4 regions of the Carboxylicivirga longa genome follow, and region 3 is predicted to be linked to each of the others. Evidence: riboswitches for the same ligand, from Rfam matches in the RefSeq annotation. Region 3 holds a riboswitch; each other region holds the start of a gene.
The links. Region 3 has a riboswitch for cobalamin ahead of ACRD7A_RS04945 (ABC transporter substrate-binding protein). Riboswitches for the same ligand answer to the same signal wherever they lie in the genome.
Positions count from the first base shown of each region.

Region 1: it holds a riboswitch for cobalamin, as region 3 does, so the genes downstream of both, ACRD7A_RS00215 (acyl-CoA carboxylase subunit beta) here and ACRD7A_RS04945 (ABC transporter substrate-binding protein) in region 3, are expected to answer to the same signal.
Region 2: it holds a riboswitch for cobalamin, as region 3 does, so the genes downstream of both, ACRD7A_RS13870 (TonB-dependent receptor) here and ACRD7A_RS04945 (ABC transporter substrate-binding protein) in region 3, are expected to answer to the same signal.
Region 4: it holds a riboswitch for cobalamin, as region 3 does, so the genes downstream of both, ACRD7A_RS04520 (TonB-dependent receptor plug domain-containing protein) here and ACRD7A_RS04945 (ABC transporter substrate-binding protein) in region 3, are expected to answer to the same signal.

Region 1 is NZ_JBNGOZ010000001.1:49,734-53,741, forward strand. It holds gene ACRD7A_RS00210 (acetyl-CoA carboxylase biotin carboxylase subunit) at 1-1,207, opposite strand, end outside; gene ACRD7A_RS00215 (acyl-CoA carboxylase subunit beta) at 1,219-2,754, opposite strand; cobalamin riboswitch at 2,977-3,177, opposite strand; gene ACRD7A_RS00220 (HAD family hydrolase) at 3,288-3,956, opposite strand.
Region 2 is NZ_JBNGOZ010000016.1:39,673-43,680, forward strand. It holds gene ACRD7A_RS13870 (TonB-dependent receptor) at 1-1,138, opposite strand, end outside; cobalamin riboswitch at 1,244-1,456, opposite strand; gene ACRD7A_RS13875 (DUF5074 domain-containing protein) at 1,876-4,008, opposite strand, start outside.
Region 3 is NZ_JBNGOZ010000004.1:137,929-141,936, forward strand. It holds gene ACRD7A_RS04940 (TIM-barrel domain-containing protein) at 1-1,531, shown strand, start outside; cobalamin riboswitch at 1,772-1,973, shown strand; gene ACRD7A_RS04945 (ABC transporter substrate-binding protein) at 1,999-3,144, shown strand; gene ACRD7A_RS04950 (iron chelate uptake ABC transporter family permease subunit) at 3,147-4,008, shown strand, end outside.
Region 4 is NZ_JBNGOZ010000004.1:14,446-18,453, forward strand. It holds gene ccoG (cytochrome c oxidase accessory protein CcoG) at 1-843, shown strand, start outside; gene ACRD7A_RS04510 (FixH family protein) at 856-1,299, shown strand; gene ACRD7A_RS04515 (sulfite exporter TauE/SafE family protein) at 1,305-2,006, shown strand; cobalamin riboswitch at 2,069-2,299, shown strand; gene ACRD7A_RS04520 (TonB-dependent receptor plug domain-containing protein) at 2,397-4,008, shown strand, end outside.

The sequences.
Region 1 (4,008 bases), on a different contig from region 3:
CTTGTTCCAGCGTCTCTGCCCGGTTTTTTCCATGCACAATGGCCTTGGCCAGCATGGAGTCGTAGCAGGCCGGTACTACTTTACCGGCCACATAGCCGCTGTCGAAGCGCAGATGGTCGGAGGCAGGTACCTCAATGTGTTCGATGATGCCCGTACAGGGCGCAAAATCAGCCTGCACATCTTCGGCATTGATTCTAAACTCAATGGCGCTTCCTTTTATCTGAATGTCATCTTGTTTTATGGTCAGCGCCTCTCCGCTGGCTATGATGATCTGCTGCTCTACAATGTCAACGCCTGTAATGGCTTCGGTAACCGGATGCTCCACCTGTATGCGCGTATTCATCTCCATAAAATAAACATTGTTATCCACATCCAGGAGAAATTCCACGGTGCCGGCATTAAAGTAGCCCGTTTGTTTGCATAGATTCACTGCATGGGTGCAGATGGTGTCGCGAAGCTCGGGAGTTAGTGCAGGCGAGGGAGCTTCTTCCATTAATTTCTGGTGCTTTCGCTGTATGCTGCACTCGCGCTCGAAAAGATGAATTACATTGCCGTGTTTATCGGCCAGTACCTGCACCTCGATATGCCGTGGACGGGCAATGTATTTCTCAATAAAAACGGCGCCATTGCCAAATACTGAGCGCGCTTCGTTCATGGCAGCCCGCAGCATCTTGGGCAGCATCTCTTCATTTTCAACCACACGCATGCCTTTACCGCCGCCACCGGCCACGGCCTTCACCATTACCGGATAACCAATATTGGCCACCACCTCAAGGGCTTCTTCCTCGGTATTGATGAGTCCTTTACTGCCTTCCGGAACGGGTATTCCGCATGATTTGGCGGTTTGTCGTGCCACACCTTTATTGCCCATCTTCTCGATGTGCTGATGCGATGGCCCAATAAAGATGATGCCTCGTGTCTCGCATTCTTTGGGCAGGAATGGATTTTCAGACAGGAAGCCATAGCCCGGATGTATGGCATCAACTTTATTTTCAACGGCGGCATCTACAATCTTTTCAACGCTTAGAAAAATATTGGTAAAGGTGTCGCCCGATACATCTATCAGTTCGTCGGCAAAGGATAAATAGTGGGCATTGGGCTCCTGATGGGTTAGGAACATATATGAACGGATACCCATTTTGCGGGCCGTTTGAGCAATGCGGATGGCAATCTCTCCGCGATTGGCTATTAATATCGATTTAATCATTATTCAGTTTTTTACATTGGAATATTTCCGTGTTTACGCGGAGATTTCTGTTCGAACTTGTTTTCTAGTAGTGAGAAAGCAGAGATCAATACCTCACGTGTTTTTGCGGGTTCTATCACCTCGTCAACATAGCCTTTTTCTTCCGCGATAAATGGATTGGCAATGTTGTTTTTATAATCATCCACCAGCTGACGCTTAAGTTCATCAGGATCGTTTGCCTCGCTCAGCTCTTTGCGATTCAGTATTTTTATGGCGCCCTCGGGTCCCATCACCGCAATTTCAGCCGATGGCCAGGCATAATTCATATCACCGCCCATGTTTTTACTGTTCATCACAATGTAGGCGCCACCATAGGCTTTTCTAATGATTACTGTAATTTTGGGTACGGTGGCTTCGGCAAAAGCATACAGTAGTTTAGCACCGTGCATAATAATGGCATTGTGCTCCTGGTTTTTACCCGGCATAAAGCCCGGCACATCTTCCAGTACCAGCACCGGAATATTAAAGGCATCGCAAAAACGCACAAAACGGGCGGCTTTGCGCGATGCATTGATATCCAGTGTACCCGCCATTACTTTTGGTTGATTGGCGATGATTCCTATAACTTTTCGATCCAGGCGGGCGAAGCCGGTAATGATATTCTGCGCGTGTCCTTCTGCCACTTCAAAAAAGGAATCCACATCCACAATGCGCTCGATAATATCAATCATATCGTAGGGCTTGCCTGAGTCCTCGGGCAATATGTAGGAGATGTTTTCGCTGTTGCGCGGCGTGATGTCATCCCAGTTTAATACGGGAGGCTGCTCCAGGTGGTTAGAAGGAAGGTACGACAGGAGCTTCTTCACGCCCAGCAGGCAATGTTCCTCATCGTTATACACAAAATCGGTTACGCCCGAAGCAGAGCCATGTACTTCGGCACCGCCCAGGTCTTCAAAGGTAATGTCCTCGTTCAATACTTCTTTTACCACCTGTGGGCCGGTAACAAACATGTGCGAGGTGTGTTTTACCATAAAACGGAAGTCGGTGAGAGCCGGTGAATAGACAGCACCGCCGGCAGCAGGGCCGAGTATAACAGATATCTGCGGCACAATGCCCGAGGCTTTTACGTTATTACGAAAAATACCGGCATAACCGGCCAAACTGGCTACCCCTTCCTGTATGCGTGCACCACCCGAATCGATGAGTCCGATGACAGGATGCCCCATATTGGCCGCCAGTTCCTGCACTTTCTGAATTTTTTGCGCATGAACAAGCCCCAGGGAGCCTCCCATAATATTAAAATCCTGGGCGTACACCATTACTTTACGGCCGTTGATGGTGCCGTAGCCACAGATTACACCATCGCCATAATTTTTGGCTTCTTTATCGGGTTTGATCAAGGCGCCTATCTCGTGAAAGCTGCCCTCGTCGAATAAAAAGTCGATACGCTCGCGGGCTGTTAGCTTGCCCTTATCGTGTTGTTTCTTATAATAATCACCTGTGTATTGATCATTCAGCTTATCTTTCCGCTCATGAAAAACTTTGTAAGCCTTTCTGTTTTCCTCCATGATTATTTCAGTATTTGTTAGTTAATGTATTGATATGCTTCTGTTACCAGGCCAAACTGGCAAAGTAACGATTGAAGGCTTTAAGTTGTTTATTAAACAAAAAACAGCACGAAAATCTGTGTAAACAGAGTTCGTGGAAAAATAAAAATGTGCTGTCGCAGACGCTATAAATGCAGGGATAGAATTAAGATCCGATACCTGCTTTGTGTCGCGAAAGCAAATATCATTCAAATATTAAAGACAGGTCTCCTGGCTTTCCCGACTCTTAACACCTTCCCAACTGTCATATGCAGTCAGTGGTTAATCCGCTAAAAGTACATACCGTCTATACGGCACGAGATCACAGTTGCGCGTCAGCCCATGATTTACACATGGTTCCCTATTAAACCCTTGTTACGGGGTGTCTTAATGACAAAAATTTGAATGAACGAGCGGCAAAAGTAGTAAAATTCCTTTATTTGCGTGCTCATTATGCACAGGCAACAATTGTTTTTGATTTCACAATTAGCCTCGTATTTTACTGATTAAATGATTTAGTGAGATATAAAAGCCTTGTACAGAGCTGTTGTGTTTTCAAATAAAGAATCAGCACCTGCACTGATTAAGACGTCATCCGGCAGTTTACCCGTGTTAACAGCAAGGCAGCGTAAGCCAGCCGCCTTGGCCGATTCAACGCCCATAGGTGCGTTTTCCACTACAAGGCATTGGTCTTTGCTCAGTCCACTGCGTTGCCAGGCGATCAGGTAAGGTTCAGGGTGGGGTTTGCCCTGTTTTACATCTGCACCACTGATAATGTTGCTCGCCTCCACCTTAAATTGGGCATTTAATTTATCAACGAGCGAGGGTTGCCTGGATCCGGTTACCACAAAGACCTGAACCCCATTTTTTCTCAGAAACTCAATCAGTTCTTGCATCATGGGTAACACCGGAGCTTTAGGGCGTTTTGCCATAAGTTCCGTCTTTAAAGTATAAACAGCTTCCTCTTCATCCCGGGTGGGTAATCGGTGAAGGTACTTTTCAAAAGCGATTCTGATGGTTGCATAGCCGGTTCGTCCTTCATTCATATATGCCTCTTCTGGCGGAAAATTGATGCCGTATTTTTTAAGTGAATGGATCCACGTGTATTCATGACTAGGCATGGAGTCAAACAAAACACCATCCATATCAAAAAACACCGCTTTTATATCATCGAGGACTTGCATTGGCTTTACTTTTGGCCCCAAAGTAATATATTTTTTTACTTATTTTGCAGGC
Region 2 (4,008 bases), on a different contig from region 3:
GGGTGGATCGTCGGGTGGGGTAGGCGGTGCCCTGCTGATTCGATTGCAGCCAATTCCACTGCATATCAGCCGAGAGAGATAGCTCCCACCAGTTGGTCAGCGCGTATTTTTGCGCCAGCGAAATATAGCTTTCCTGCTGCCGGAAGGTGTTATCGATGTACATCAGGGTGGTGTCGGGGTTGAGGTAGCGCATCTTATCATTGGCATACTTCAACTTTAGCATCAGGTCGTAGCGCTCGCTGATTCTTTTGCGCCAGCCGCCCTGTACAAAAAAGCTGCTGTCCCACTGACGCTGGGCATTCATCCAGCGGTTATTGACAATGGCACCGGGAATACCCCGCTCCGAATCGTAGTAATAGGCCTTTAGCTCCCAATGGCCGTCGTCCATGCGGCCGTACAAACCACCTTCGAGACGCAGGGCATGGATGTCGCCGTTTTCACGCGTGGCTGTGGTATCGTAGGCAACCTCGCTACTGCCGGGCAATACCCTTTTGTAGCGAAACTTGTATTTACCTGATGAGTAGATATACTCGGTATTGAAGGAGGCGTTTACCTTATCGTTTATCTTACGCTCGTAAAGCACTGAGGGATTGGCCAGATGGAACGAACCTGTGCGAAAGGTGACTTTCACGTGTTCCTTCTCATCCGCTGAAAATTGCGGCCGTCTGAATTTTAGATAGATGGAGCCTGAAGAGCCGTAGTCACGTGCCGGCTGAAAGATATCGCTCTTCTGTCCGTTGTAAAGGGAAATGCTCTCGATGTTATCCATTGAAAACTTACCGAGGTCGATCTGTCCGTTTTGTGCATTGCCCAGCTGAATGCCATCGTAGAATACCCCCATGTGGTTGGTACCCAGGCTGCGCACATTCACGGTTTTCAATCCGCCAATGCCGCCGTAATCCTTTATCTGCACGCCGGCAAAATAGCGGATGGCATCGGCCACCGACAGGCTGTTGAGGGCTTTCAGCTGCTTACCCTGCAGCTGCTGTGCCGGAATGATGGCTTTAGTACTGTTACGCGGTGCTGCGATTTCTACTTCCAGAATATGCTGCATGCTGTCCAGCTTACTTTGCGCATTAATACACAAAGGCAGGCACAGGTAAAGCAGTAATAAGGAAAATGATTTTCTGTTTGTCATTTGTCTTTCCTAAATATTACTACTTTCAGGAAAAGACACGAAGAAGAGTAAAACAAGCCCTTGGAAGAGCTGCTCTATCTCTAAACTTTAATCCCCGAAAGTTTAAAAATTATGTACTTGTTGGCAGGTCTTCTGACTTATTCCGACTTTTAATACCTTCCCGTTAAGATGAGCTTAACAGTGGTGTTTCATTAAAAGCCACAGACCCATAAGGGTCGGAACTTACAGCAGCGGGAACTGTTGCCGATTCTCACGGCATTCCCTTTTAATTCGTAACGGATATATTCCGTTAATGAAACCAAACAGAGCGCAAAAGTATTATTTATTTTGAATACTCAGCGCTTTTTTTCGAAAAATAAAGTAAGCTGAAATTAAGATTGGGGGCGCGGAGTAATGTATCATCTGATCTTAAGTTTTATATGAACAGAGCTGTATAGTATATAAAATACGTGCTCCCCATCCCCGCGCCTTCGGCACGACACTTCCCCTTTTGCTTGGGCAAAAAAGGGAAGAGTGAAGCAAGCATGGAGTTTGTTTGTTAGACTGTTATTGGGAAGTTCTAGCTTTAGCCTTGAATATGTAAAACCTTCTTCCCCATTTTAGGGATGGGTAACGCCGCTAGACGGGGATGGGGGTGTCAGGCCATAAAAAACCCGGACTCCTGAAACCAGGATCCGGGTTGAAAAACAAACGGATATTTTATGGCAGTAATATCCTTATTTATGCATTAAACTGCTTTATCGCACAATGATGGCACGTGTGGTTACGGACTGATCATTAATGATTTTTACAATATATTGCCCACGTCCATGTTGGCTCAGGTCAATTGCGTTCGTGCTTCTGTATTGTGTATTGGCATACACGAGGCGGCCGGTGATGTTATACACTTGCACATCAAGGGTTGTATTTTGCTGCTCGTCAATGCGGAAAATACCATTGCAGGGGTTTGGATAAATCTTGACCTGCTGTAATGTCGACTCTTCAATGGCTGTGGCCGGTGATACAGTTACCGTAAAGCTTTCCGTTACTGTTTTGCCGTTAGAAGTGGCCTTTAGCGTAATTTGTGTGCTGCCTGCTTTGCTGCCGGGCGTTAAAACTAACTGATTGCCCTCTACTGTCGCAATAGCTACCGTATTATCACTATTTCCAATAACACTCACCAGAATAGATGCATCATTGTTATCGGTGTCCGATACCAGATTGGTCAATAGTAATTTAGTGGGGGCATCGCCAGCTTTTATATCCATATCAGTCAGGTTAAACACCGGCGCATGTGCATCGGGGAATAGGGGCATGGCAGGGAACCAGTAGTAGGGCTCCAGTTCGGTGCGTGAAACCTCTGATCCGTCGGTGCCATCGAATACATATAAAGTATTGGTCATGCTGTTTTGCCCCCAGCCACTTTTAACACCGGTAACATATATTTGGTTTGTTGACTGATGAACGCGGAGTCCCGCTCCATAAAGTTCCATCCCTTCTTCTAAGCTAATAAACGGTGCGCTTAATGAAGTTTCATCTCCAATGATGTATTTGTAAATCGTGTTGCTTCCTGACCACCCTCCGGGTTTAGCCCAGAACAAGGCATTTTCGGTAGCACTGGCACAGAAGCTGTTGGCATTCCATGCAAAGCCAAATGACGAAGGCACCTCAATGCCGGCAGGTAATATTATTTCTTCCTGTGTTAAGGTATAAGGATTCACTTTTAGCAACTTTGTGCCTGCCCCAATATATACCATTCCATCAAAGGCCTGTACTACACCGCTGTAAGATGCGCCTGAAATAGTCTGTTCTAAAGCATCTGTATTGGCGTTAATCACGCAAACTGCATCTTTTTTAACCGCAAATACATAGTTGCCGGCACGCAGCATATTGCCGACTTCGCCGTTTGTTGCATCGATTTGATTACCTACCCCTAATGTGGGAATATCGAACAAGTAAATACCGTTGCTTGTGCCTATATAACCCTTCTCCGGAGTAACACCCACAAAGGCTCGTCCATCAGGATCGACTCCGAAGTTAGGAACGGTCGCTTGCTCTTTTAAGGTTGCTGCATCAGCCACAACGAGGCGTTGACCTTGTTTGGACATAAAATAGATATTATCGCCATAAGCTGTGCCGTATTGTGTTGTAGTACCCAGCGTTTTATTCGTATTTTCCTGGCGATAGGCCCGATAAACCATTTTACCGTCATCCGTCAGGTAGTTTACTGTTCCGCTGGAGTGCCCGAACCAATCTTCGTTAACAATAAATGCGCCGTTGGAATAATTAATATCGCGCAATTCAACCGCGAATGTAATGTTGGTAGCATCACCCTTAGAAGTACCCGAAACGGTTATTTCAGCAGTTCCCGTAACATCGTTCAGATAATTAATGGTGAGGGTAGTGCCTTCAATGGCAGCCGATGATAAAATAGTGTTGCTTGTTGTTGAAACTGAGTAATCAACAGGCTCTCCATCTTTTGGTGTAAAGTGATTCGTTAACTCAATTACGGTTTCAGCTGTGTTCACCGACAATAACTTATCAGTAATTGGATTGCTAATGGAAGGCCCGTTACTTAGTCTTACTTCGGCTATCGGATCGCCCAAATTAATCATGTACACTTTGCCACCGGCTGTAATATCCCCGGCAGCTTTTAGCATGCTGAACCATGCGAATGAAGATCCACCATACACGCCGATTTTCTTGTAGTTTTGCATTTCTCCGGATGTACCATTCCATAGCGCTACATAGCTCCCACTTGAGTAATCATTACAATTGAAAAGCATATGGCCGGCATCATCTACTTCGCAATCGTAAGGACCATTACCCGGCATGGAAGTAATAACCGTACCGTCATTGAGTGTGAGAAAACTGCCATCGGTGGCTGCGAT
Region 3 (4,008 bases):
TAAGAAGGTAAAGCTTCAGGCCGTTCAGTCGCTGGCTGATTTTGAGGCCGGCAGCAATGTGTATTATTACAATGCCGCGCCCGATCTGAATCGCTTCCCTACAGCGGGTAGTGCCTTCGAAGCGGTGAAGATGACAAAGAACCCTCAGTTGATGGTGAAGATGGCAGCGTGCGATGTTAGCCAAAACGATATTCGTCTTCAGCTGCGCGGCTTTGCTTATCAGCCTGATAATCATTTATTGCAGCAGGAAGGTGGCTTAATAAGCATGAACAACGCCTGTGTGGCCGATACCAATGCCACGGCATACACCTTAATGCCAAGTTGGGATGAGGTGGTTAACGCCGATTATTATGAGTTGCAGTTTGAGGGCATGACCTATACTAATATTCGGGATACCAAACTTTTGTTCGATAACCTTAAGCCGGAAACTACCTACAGCTTCAAAGGTCGCGCGCTTAATAAGGAAGGACAAAGTGCATGGACCAGTTTTACGGCTACTACCAAGGCCGATCCCTTGCAGTTTGCCATTAAGGGCATTGAAGCCGGGAGTACAGCGCGTATGCAGGGCGGTCATGGATTGCATCGCCTCTTCGATTTCGATGAGAACTCCATGATGCACACGGCTTACGGTGATAATTCTATTCCTTTTGAAATTGTGATGGATCTTAAATCCATCAGTCAGGTGGAGAAAATTGTTTACCTGCCTCGCCTGAGCGGTCGTAATGGTGTGGTTCAGAGTGGCCGTTTTTATTACAGCGATGACAAGACGCATTGGACAGAGGCCGGCACCTTCACCTGGAAAGGAGATAATGAAGTGAAAACCTTCTTGTTGAAAGATCAGCCGGTAACCCGTTACATTAAGATGGAGGTGGACAAGGCCGTGGGTAACTTCGGATCGGGTCGTCAGATCTACGTGTTTAAGGTGCCGGGCAGCGAAAGCTACCTGCCCGGTGATATCAATAACGATGGAGTGATCGATGCCAACGACTTGACTTCCTACATGAACTACACCGGTCTGCGTAAGGGCGATAGTGACTTTGGCTATGTTAGCCGGGGTGATGTTAATAAAAACGGACTGATCGATGCCTATGATATCTCCAATGTAAGCACCCAGCTTGAGGGAGGCGTAAGTAATGCTGAGCACAAGGCGCTGACCGGAAAACTCACCTTGCGTGCTGCTAAAACTTCCTATAAGGCAGGCGAAACAGTGGAGTTGACGGTAAGCGGTCATGGCCTGCAGGGCGTTAATGCATTTAGCTTTGCCCTGCCTTACGACGGAAAGATGCTGGAATACATTAATGTGGAGCCTGTAAATACCAAGGCCATGGAGAACCTGACTTATAATCGTTTGCATACGGGTGGCAATCGTGTTTTATACCCCACTTTTGTAAACCGGGGCGATCAGGCTACTCTTGAGGGAGAGGGCAGCATTCTGATCATTCGCTTTAAAGCCAAAAAAGCCTTTAAATTCAATCTTGAAATGCAAAACGGCTTGTTGGTCGATAAAAAACTGAACACGGCAGTCCTTTAAGCGGAGGCAGTGTACTTTACTATTTCACGAGGGTGCCTTTCAATGCGAAGGCATCCTCGTTTGTTTATGGAACGGTTCTTTATAAGCATCTTACGAAAGAGAATCGATTCCTATAACTTTGAACGCTTCATCAGGTTTACTTTCTTATCTATTTCATTGTTACTGTTTGCACACCATAATGTGCCCCGTAGTAGGGAGGTTGTTGTTAAAGGTGTCTGCCGTTACAAAAGCATCGCATTAGTTTATCAATCCGATATAAAACGCTACTTTTGCAGGGTTGCTTAAAAAGGGAATCAGGTGAAATACCTGAGCTGTTCCCGCAGCCGTAATCCATGCCCGATAAGGGAGCATCAGCTTAATGAAACCACTGTCCGCCTATGGTGGATGGGAAGGAAAGGTGATGAAGGAGAGCCGGAAGACCTGTTTGGGTGACACGAATATTCATAAATCTTTCGGGAGATAAAGAAATGATAAAACTGACGACAACATTATTACTCGTAGGCGCATTGATGAGTGCCTGCACACACGCGCCACGCAAGGGGCAAACAGCATCGCAAGCCGCCCAGGCCGATAGTACCTACTATCCTAAATATGCCAAGGGCTTTCACATTAACTATTTCAAGGGATATCGACAGATTGTTATGAACGATCCCTGGGGCGATACAACCCGGCAGGAGACCCTGGCGCTCGTAGCCGATGCACAGCTTAAACCATCCTTGAGCAAAACCCACACTTACGTGCTGCCTTACCCGGCAACACGCTGGATTGCGCTGTCATCCACCATGGTGAACTATGCTGATAAGCTCAATAAGAAACAAAGTATTTGTGGGGTAGCCGAGCCCCGATACATTGCCGATGAATATATCCAATCCGCCATTAAGGACGGTAGCATCCGTAATGTGGGCATGTCCATGTCGCCCGATGTGGAGGTGATGGTGGATCTGGAGCCGGATTTTTTGATGGTGTCGCCTTTTAAAGACAATCATTTTGCCGCTGTTAAAAGTGCCGGAATTCCCATAATTACCAACGCTGATTACCTGGAGCACACCCCTTTGGGACGTGCCGAATGGCTGGTGCTGATGGGCGAATTGCTGGGGGAAGGAAAGACTGCACGTCAGCTCTTTAATGCAATTGAAAAGGAGTATCAGTCCGTTAAGGACTTGGCACAGAAGGTAAAAAATAAGCCCTCAGTATTTACCGGTCACCTTTATCAGGGAGCCTGGTATTCGCCGGCAGGAGAGAGTTACATGGCTAACTTCTTCAAGGATGCAGGCAGCAACTATATTTACAGTAATACTGTGGGAACAGGATCCTTAACCCTCGATTATGAAACTATTATTACCAGGGCCGAGCATACCGATTATTGGGTGATGATAATGAATTATCCCGATGAGGTGACTTATGAGGAGATAAAAAAGATGGATGAGCGATACATTGATTTCGATGCCTATAAAAAACAACAGATCGTCATTACCAATGCTGCATATTCGGGTTATTTCGAAGAAGGTTTGTTGCAGCCGCATTTCGTATTAAGCGATCTGGTGCATGCGCTTCACCCCGGCTTGTTGAAAAATTATCGTCCCCGCTATTTTCACCATTTGACAGAAGAGTAAATATGGAAGAGCATCGAATAAAGTGGATCATGGGATTTGTGCTCTTAGCCGTACTCCTCATACTTTTGTTTCTGATGAATATTGGATTGGGCTCAGTGTCCATCCCTTACAAAGAAATGATGAGTGTGCTGGGGGGTGGGGAAGCAACACGTACGGCCTATACTTCTATTATACTTAAATCACGCCTGCCACAGGCCATTACCGCGGTATTGGCCGGCGCCGGACTGGCGGTGGGCGGTTTACAGATGCAAACCCTGTTTCGTAACCCGCTGGCTGGTCCCTCTATCCTGGGTATCAGCAGTGGTGCCGGATTGGGTGTGGCCATTGTTGTGCTGTTGGCCGGTAATATGCTGGGGGTTAGCATTAGTGGTTATGGTATTTACGGTCACCTTACCGTGGTAACGGCTGCCTTTGTGGGTGCTTTCTTTATTCTTATGCTCATCGTATTTTTCGCACAGGCCTTGCGCGATAACACCATCCTGCTCATCGTGGGCATCATGGTGGGATATGCCGCCTCGGCACTCATCGGTGTGATGAAGTTCTACAGTCCTAAGGAAGACGTACATGCTTATGTCATCTGGGGGCTGGGCAGTTTCGCCAATGTCAATGGTGAGCACCTGACGATATTAATTCCAGTTGTAGGGTTAGGATTACTGTTTAGCCTCTTGCTTATTAAACCCCTTAATCTGTTGGTGCTGGGTGAGTATTATGCTGAGAATCTGGGACTGAATATCAAGCGAACACGTTTATACATATTGTTTTGTACGGGTATGCTCACCGCGGCCATCACTGCCTTTTGTGGCCCCATTGCTTTCCTGGGTCTGGCTGTGCCACACCTTACCAAAGGCCTTTTTCGCACTAGCG
Region 4 (4,008 bases), 120 kb from region 3:
AACCTGAGTGTATTCATTGCCATCATGGTTTTTACGGGGGCTTTTTACTTCGTCTTCGCTTACTTTCGCGAGCAGGTATGTTCTTTGGTATGTCCTTACGGGCGTTTGCAGGGCGCTTTGCTGGATAACAACACCCTGATGGTAACCTACGATTTTAAACGCGGCGAGCAAAGGGCACCCATGCGTAAAGGTGAGGATCGACAGGCATCCGGAAAAGGTGATTGCGTAAACTGTCATAAGTGTGTGGCAGTGTGTCCTGCGGGTATTGATATACGCAATGGTATTCAGTTGGAGTGCATTAACTGCACCGCCTGCATGGATGCCTGTGACAGTACTATGCGGCGTTATCAACTGCCCGAGGGACTCATTCGTATCACCTCGCAGAATAATATTACCAATGGTACTTCCTTTAAATGGACGCCCCGTATTATCGCGTATACAAGCCTTACAGTGGCACTTATAGGGGTGCTGGTTGTGCTTTTTACCCTGCGTTCCAGCTACGAAACCACTATACTTCGCGTGCAGGGTTCCTTGTACCAGAAGCTCGATGAGGGGCATTATTCCAATATCTATAATTATAAGATTGTGAATAAAACTGATAACGAAGGAGACCTGAGTATTCGACTGATTTCACCCAAGGGTAGTGTAGAGTTGGCAGGCAACAATATGCAGGTTAAGAAACAGGAGAAAATACAGGGAGCCTTCCTGATTAAATTGCATGAAGAAGAACTGGAGGGTAGCAGTACCGGGGTGGTACTGGGGGTATACAATGGTAATGAGTTGATCGAAACCATTCATACCACCTTTGTGGGGCCCAATAGAATCAATAATAAGCGTAATTAAAAAGAACAGACCATGAAATTTAACTGGGGACATGGAATTGTAGTCGTTATTGTGGCTGGAGTGCTGGGGTTACTTAGCCTGATGTTTATCACGACACGCCAGCGCATTGATATGGTAACAGACGACTACTACCCGAAGGAGTTGAAATATGAAGATCAGATAAGCAAGATAAAAAATTACAAGGCCTTGGCGAAAAAGGTGACAGTAGAGCAGAAGGGTGGCGTGCTGATCACCTTTCCTGATAATATCGCCGATGCAGATGATATCAAAGGGAGTGTGCATTTATACCGTCCATCGGATAAGAGCCTGGACATTGAAATGCCTGTGAAGCTCAACGAGGCTTATCGCATGCTTTTGCCGCTTGAAGCCTTTAAAAAGGGTAAGTACGAAGTAATTATAGAATGGCAGGCCAATGGGCAGCCTTATCTCACCAGGCAAGTCTTATATATCGATTAAGCATTATGTACATATTGGAAGGTTTTATTTTCGGATTTTTGGGAAGCCTGCATTGTGTAGGTATGTGTGGCCCTTTAGCCCTGGCCTTGCCTTTGCCTGTCAACACGGCTCTGCGAAAGGTTGTAGGAGCGCTACTTTATAATGTTGGCCGTGCTTTCACCTACGGCCTTTTGGGACTTATCTTCGGCATTTTAGGGGCCGGACTTAAGCTTTCCGGTATTCAACAGTGGGTATCTATCGCCTGTGGTGTGATCATGATCCTGTCGGTGATATTGCCGGGGGTGATTAAGATGCCCAAATCAGGAAATAAGCTGTCGTCAACCATCTATACCAAGCTTAAAAACAAAATTGGCGCCTCCCTCAATCGCAAACGCTTAAGCAACCTGCTGGTAATTGGTGTATTAAATGGATTTCTACCCTGCGGACTGGTTTATGTGGCCATATCACGAGCCCTTACCTCGGCTTCGATAAGCGATAGTATATTATTTATGGTGGCCTTTGGGCTGGGTACACTGCCGCTGATGTTTGCCGTGGCGTATTTTGCCAATATTATCAAAAGTCGCTTTTTACACCGATTGCGGCGTACCATACCCGTTTTTATCATCCTGCTGGGCATCTTATTCATCCTGCGTGGCATGAATCTGGGTATTCCAAATATTAGCCCGGCTTTTAGTGATAAAACACAGGAAGTTGAGTGTTGTCACTAATCCAATATGTGGTTTTTGATATCTTTTTTTACCTAATATTGCTTTCTGCTTTAACAAATCACTTACCTTTGTTGCGATTTGGTTCATAAGGCACCTACCGGTGTTATATGATGAAAATGGGAATGCCGTGACCTGTCAGTAGACAGGAATTCGGCAACAGTTTCCGCTGCTGTGATTTCCGATGGGTAATAGTAAACCATCAACTGCAATCAACAAGGCCACTGTCAAAAAAAATGATGGGAAGGCGATTGCAGGGAATAAGTCAGAAGACCTGCCAAAGATTATTCAATTGTTCGTGCCATTCGGAATAAATGCAGGACGATACTACCTTGGTGTATTGCCGCTTCTTTTCCTTTTGTCAGAGCAGTGTTAACAAGCTGAATGTGTGAGATGAGGTGTCAACTGTTACTATGGTTTTTTGTTTGGTCGTTGCCGTTACTGGCCGATGACGAAGTGCGCGATTCGGTTAAAGTACAAGAGGTGGAAATTACAGCTTCGCGTTTAAAACATTTTGCCGTAACCGACAAAGTTGAGCAAGTGGATATCCTTGCTATTCAGCGATATGCTGCGCAAGATATCGGTGCGCTCTTGCAAAAAACTTCCTTAATTAATATTCAATCCAATGGTGGCGCTGGTGCTTTAACAACAGCTAGTATTCGCGGGGCAGCATCTAACCAAACATTGGTAACCTGGAATGGATTACCCTTGAATTCGCTTACGACAGGTGCCAGCGATTTATCAACGATATCGGCTGGCGGTTTTAACGATGTAAGGCTTACCTATGGCGCAGCAGGTTCACTTTATGGGAGTGGCACCATGGGGGGTGTTATTGAGCTTTCGAATCAGCCACGTTGGCAAGAAGGCCTAAAAATATCGGTTTCCAACGAGTTGGGAAGTTATTTAGACCATTCCTATGCTAGGGAGATGAATTCAAGTACCACCAGTAAGGGCGATTTTAAATGGTTATCTAGTTACAAAGGAAATCTTCGGGTACAAGCATCCAATCGTACATTATCCTATGCGGGGCAAGTCTTTTATCAGGATGCAAAGAACAACTTTAATTACATTGATGACTTCGATCATGGCCAACCTACAGAAACTTCACAGCATAACAGGAGTGAGGTGTTTGGTACGCTGCATAGCTTGTATTGGCAAGCCGGTAAAAACCTATTTGATTTTGGTGCCTGGTACCAGGTCAAAGAAAAAGAGTTACCAGGATTGATGGGTGTTGGGGCTCCCATTAGTCATCAAACTCAAAAAGATTCAACCCTTAAACTATATGTAGGTTGGAAAAGGTTAATACGTAATTTCCGACTAGAGGGCAAGGCTGCATATATTTACGATTTTATCCGTTATACCGATAAGGATAATGCCGATAGTGAGTCTTTCAAAATTTTCTCAGAAATAGCTGCCAAGTCTTGGTTTGCCGATCTAAGTACACGTTGGTATGTCAATGATAATTTGAGTGTTGATGTAAATGGTCGCTATAGTTATTTAAAGGCCATCACTGCTAATTATGCCAGCAATATTGTGGAACATGAAGGACGGCTGAATGCCGCAATCAAGTATTCGCCCGAGATTGGTGTCTTTATTGCGACCGTTGGTAAAGACTGGTGTAGCTCAGAATCTGATGAGGTTAAACAGCCAATTTATGAAAATGGAGAAATAGCAGAATATGAAATAATTGAGAACAGTCTACCCAATCCACCCCTCATGTTTTCACTAAGTGGTAAAATTATAATTTCTCCGCAATGGCTGGCTGCTCGAGGAAAGGTGGCAACCCATTTTCGTCGCCCTACCTTTAATGATCGTTATTGGAAGCCGGGGGGTAATCTGTCACTGAAACCGGAAGAAGGCTTTAATTATGAGGTGGGATTTGAAATGTTTGAGCAGAAGACCAACTGGGGTAGTATTGGTGCGGATTTAGCCTTTTATCGGGCAAGCAACAATGAATCAATCGCCTGGAAACCGAGCAGCAATGGTCTGTGGATGCCGATTAATA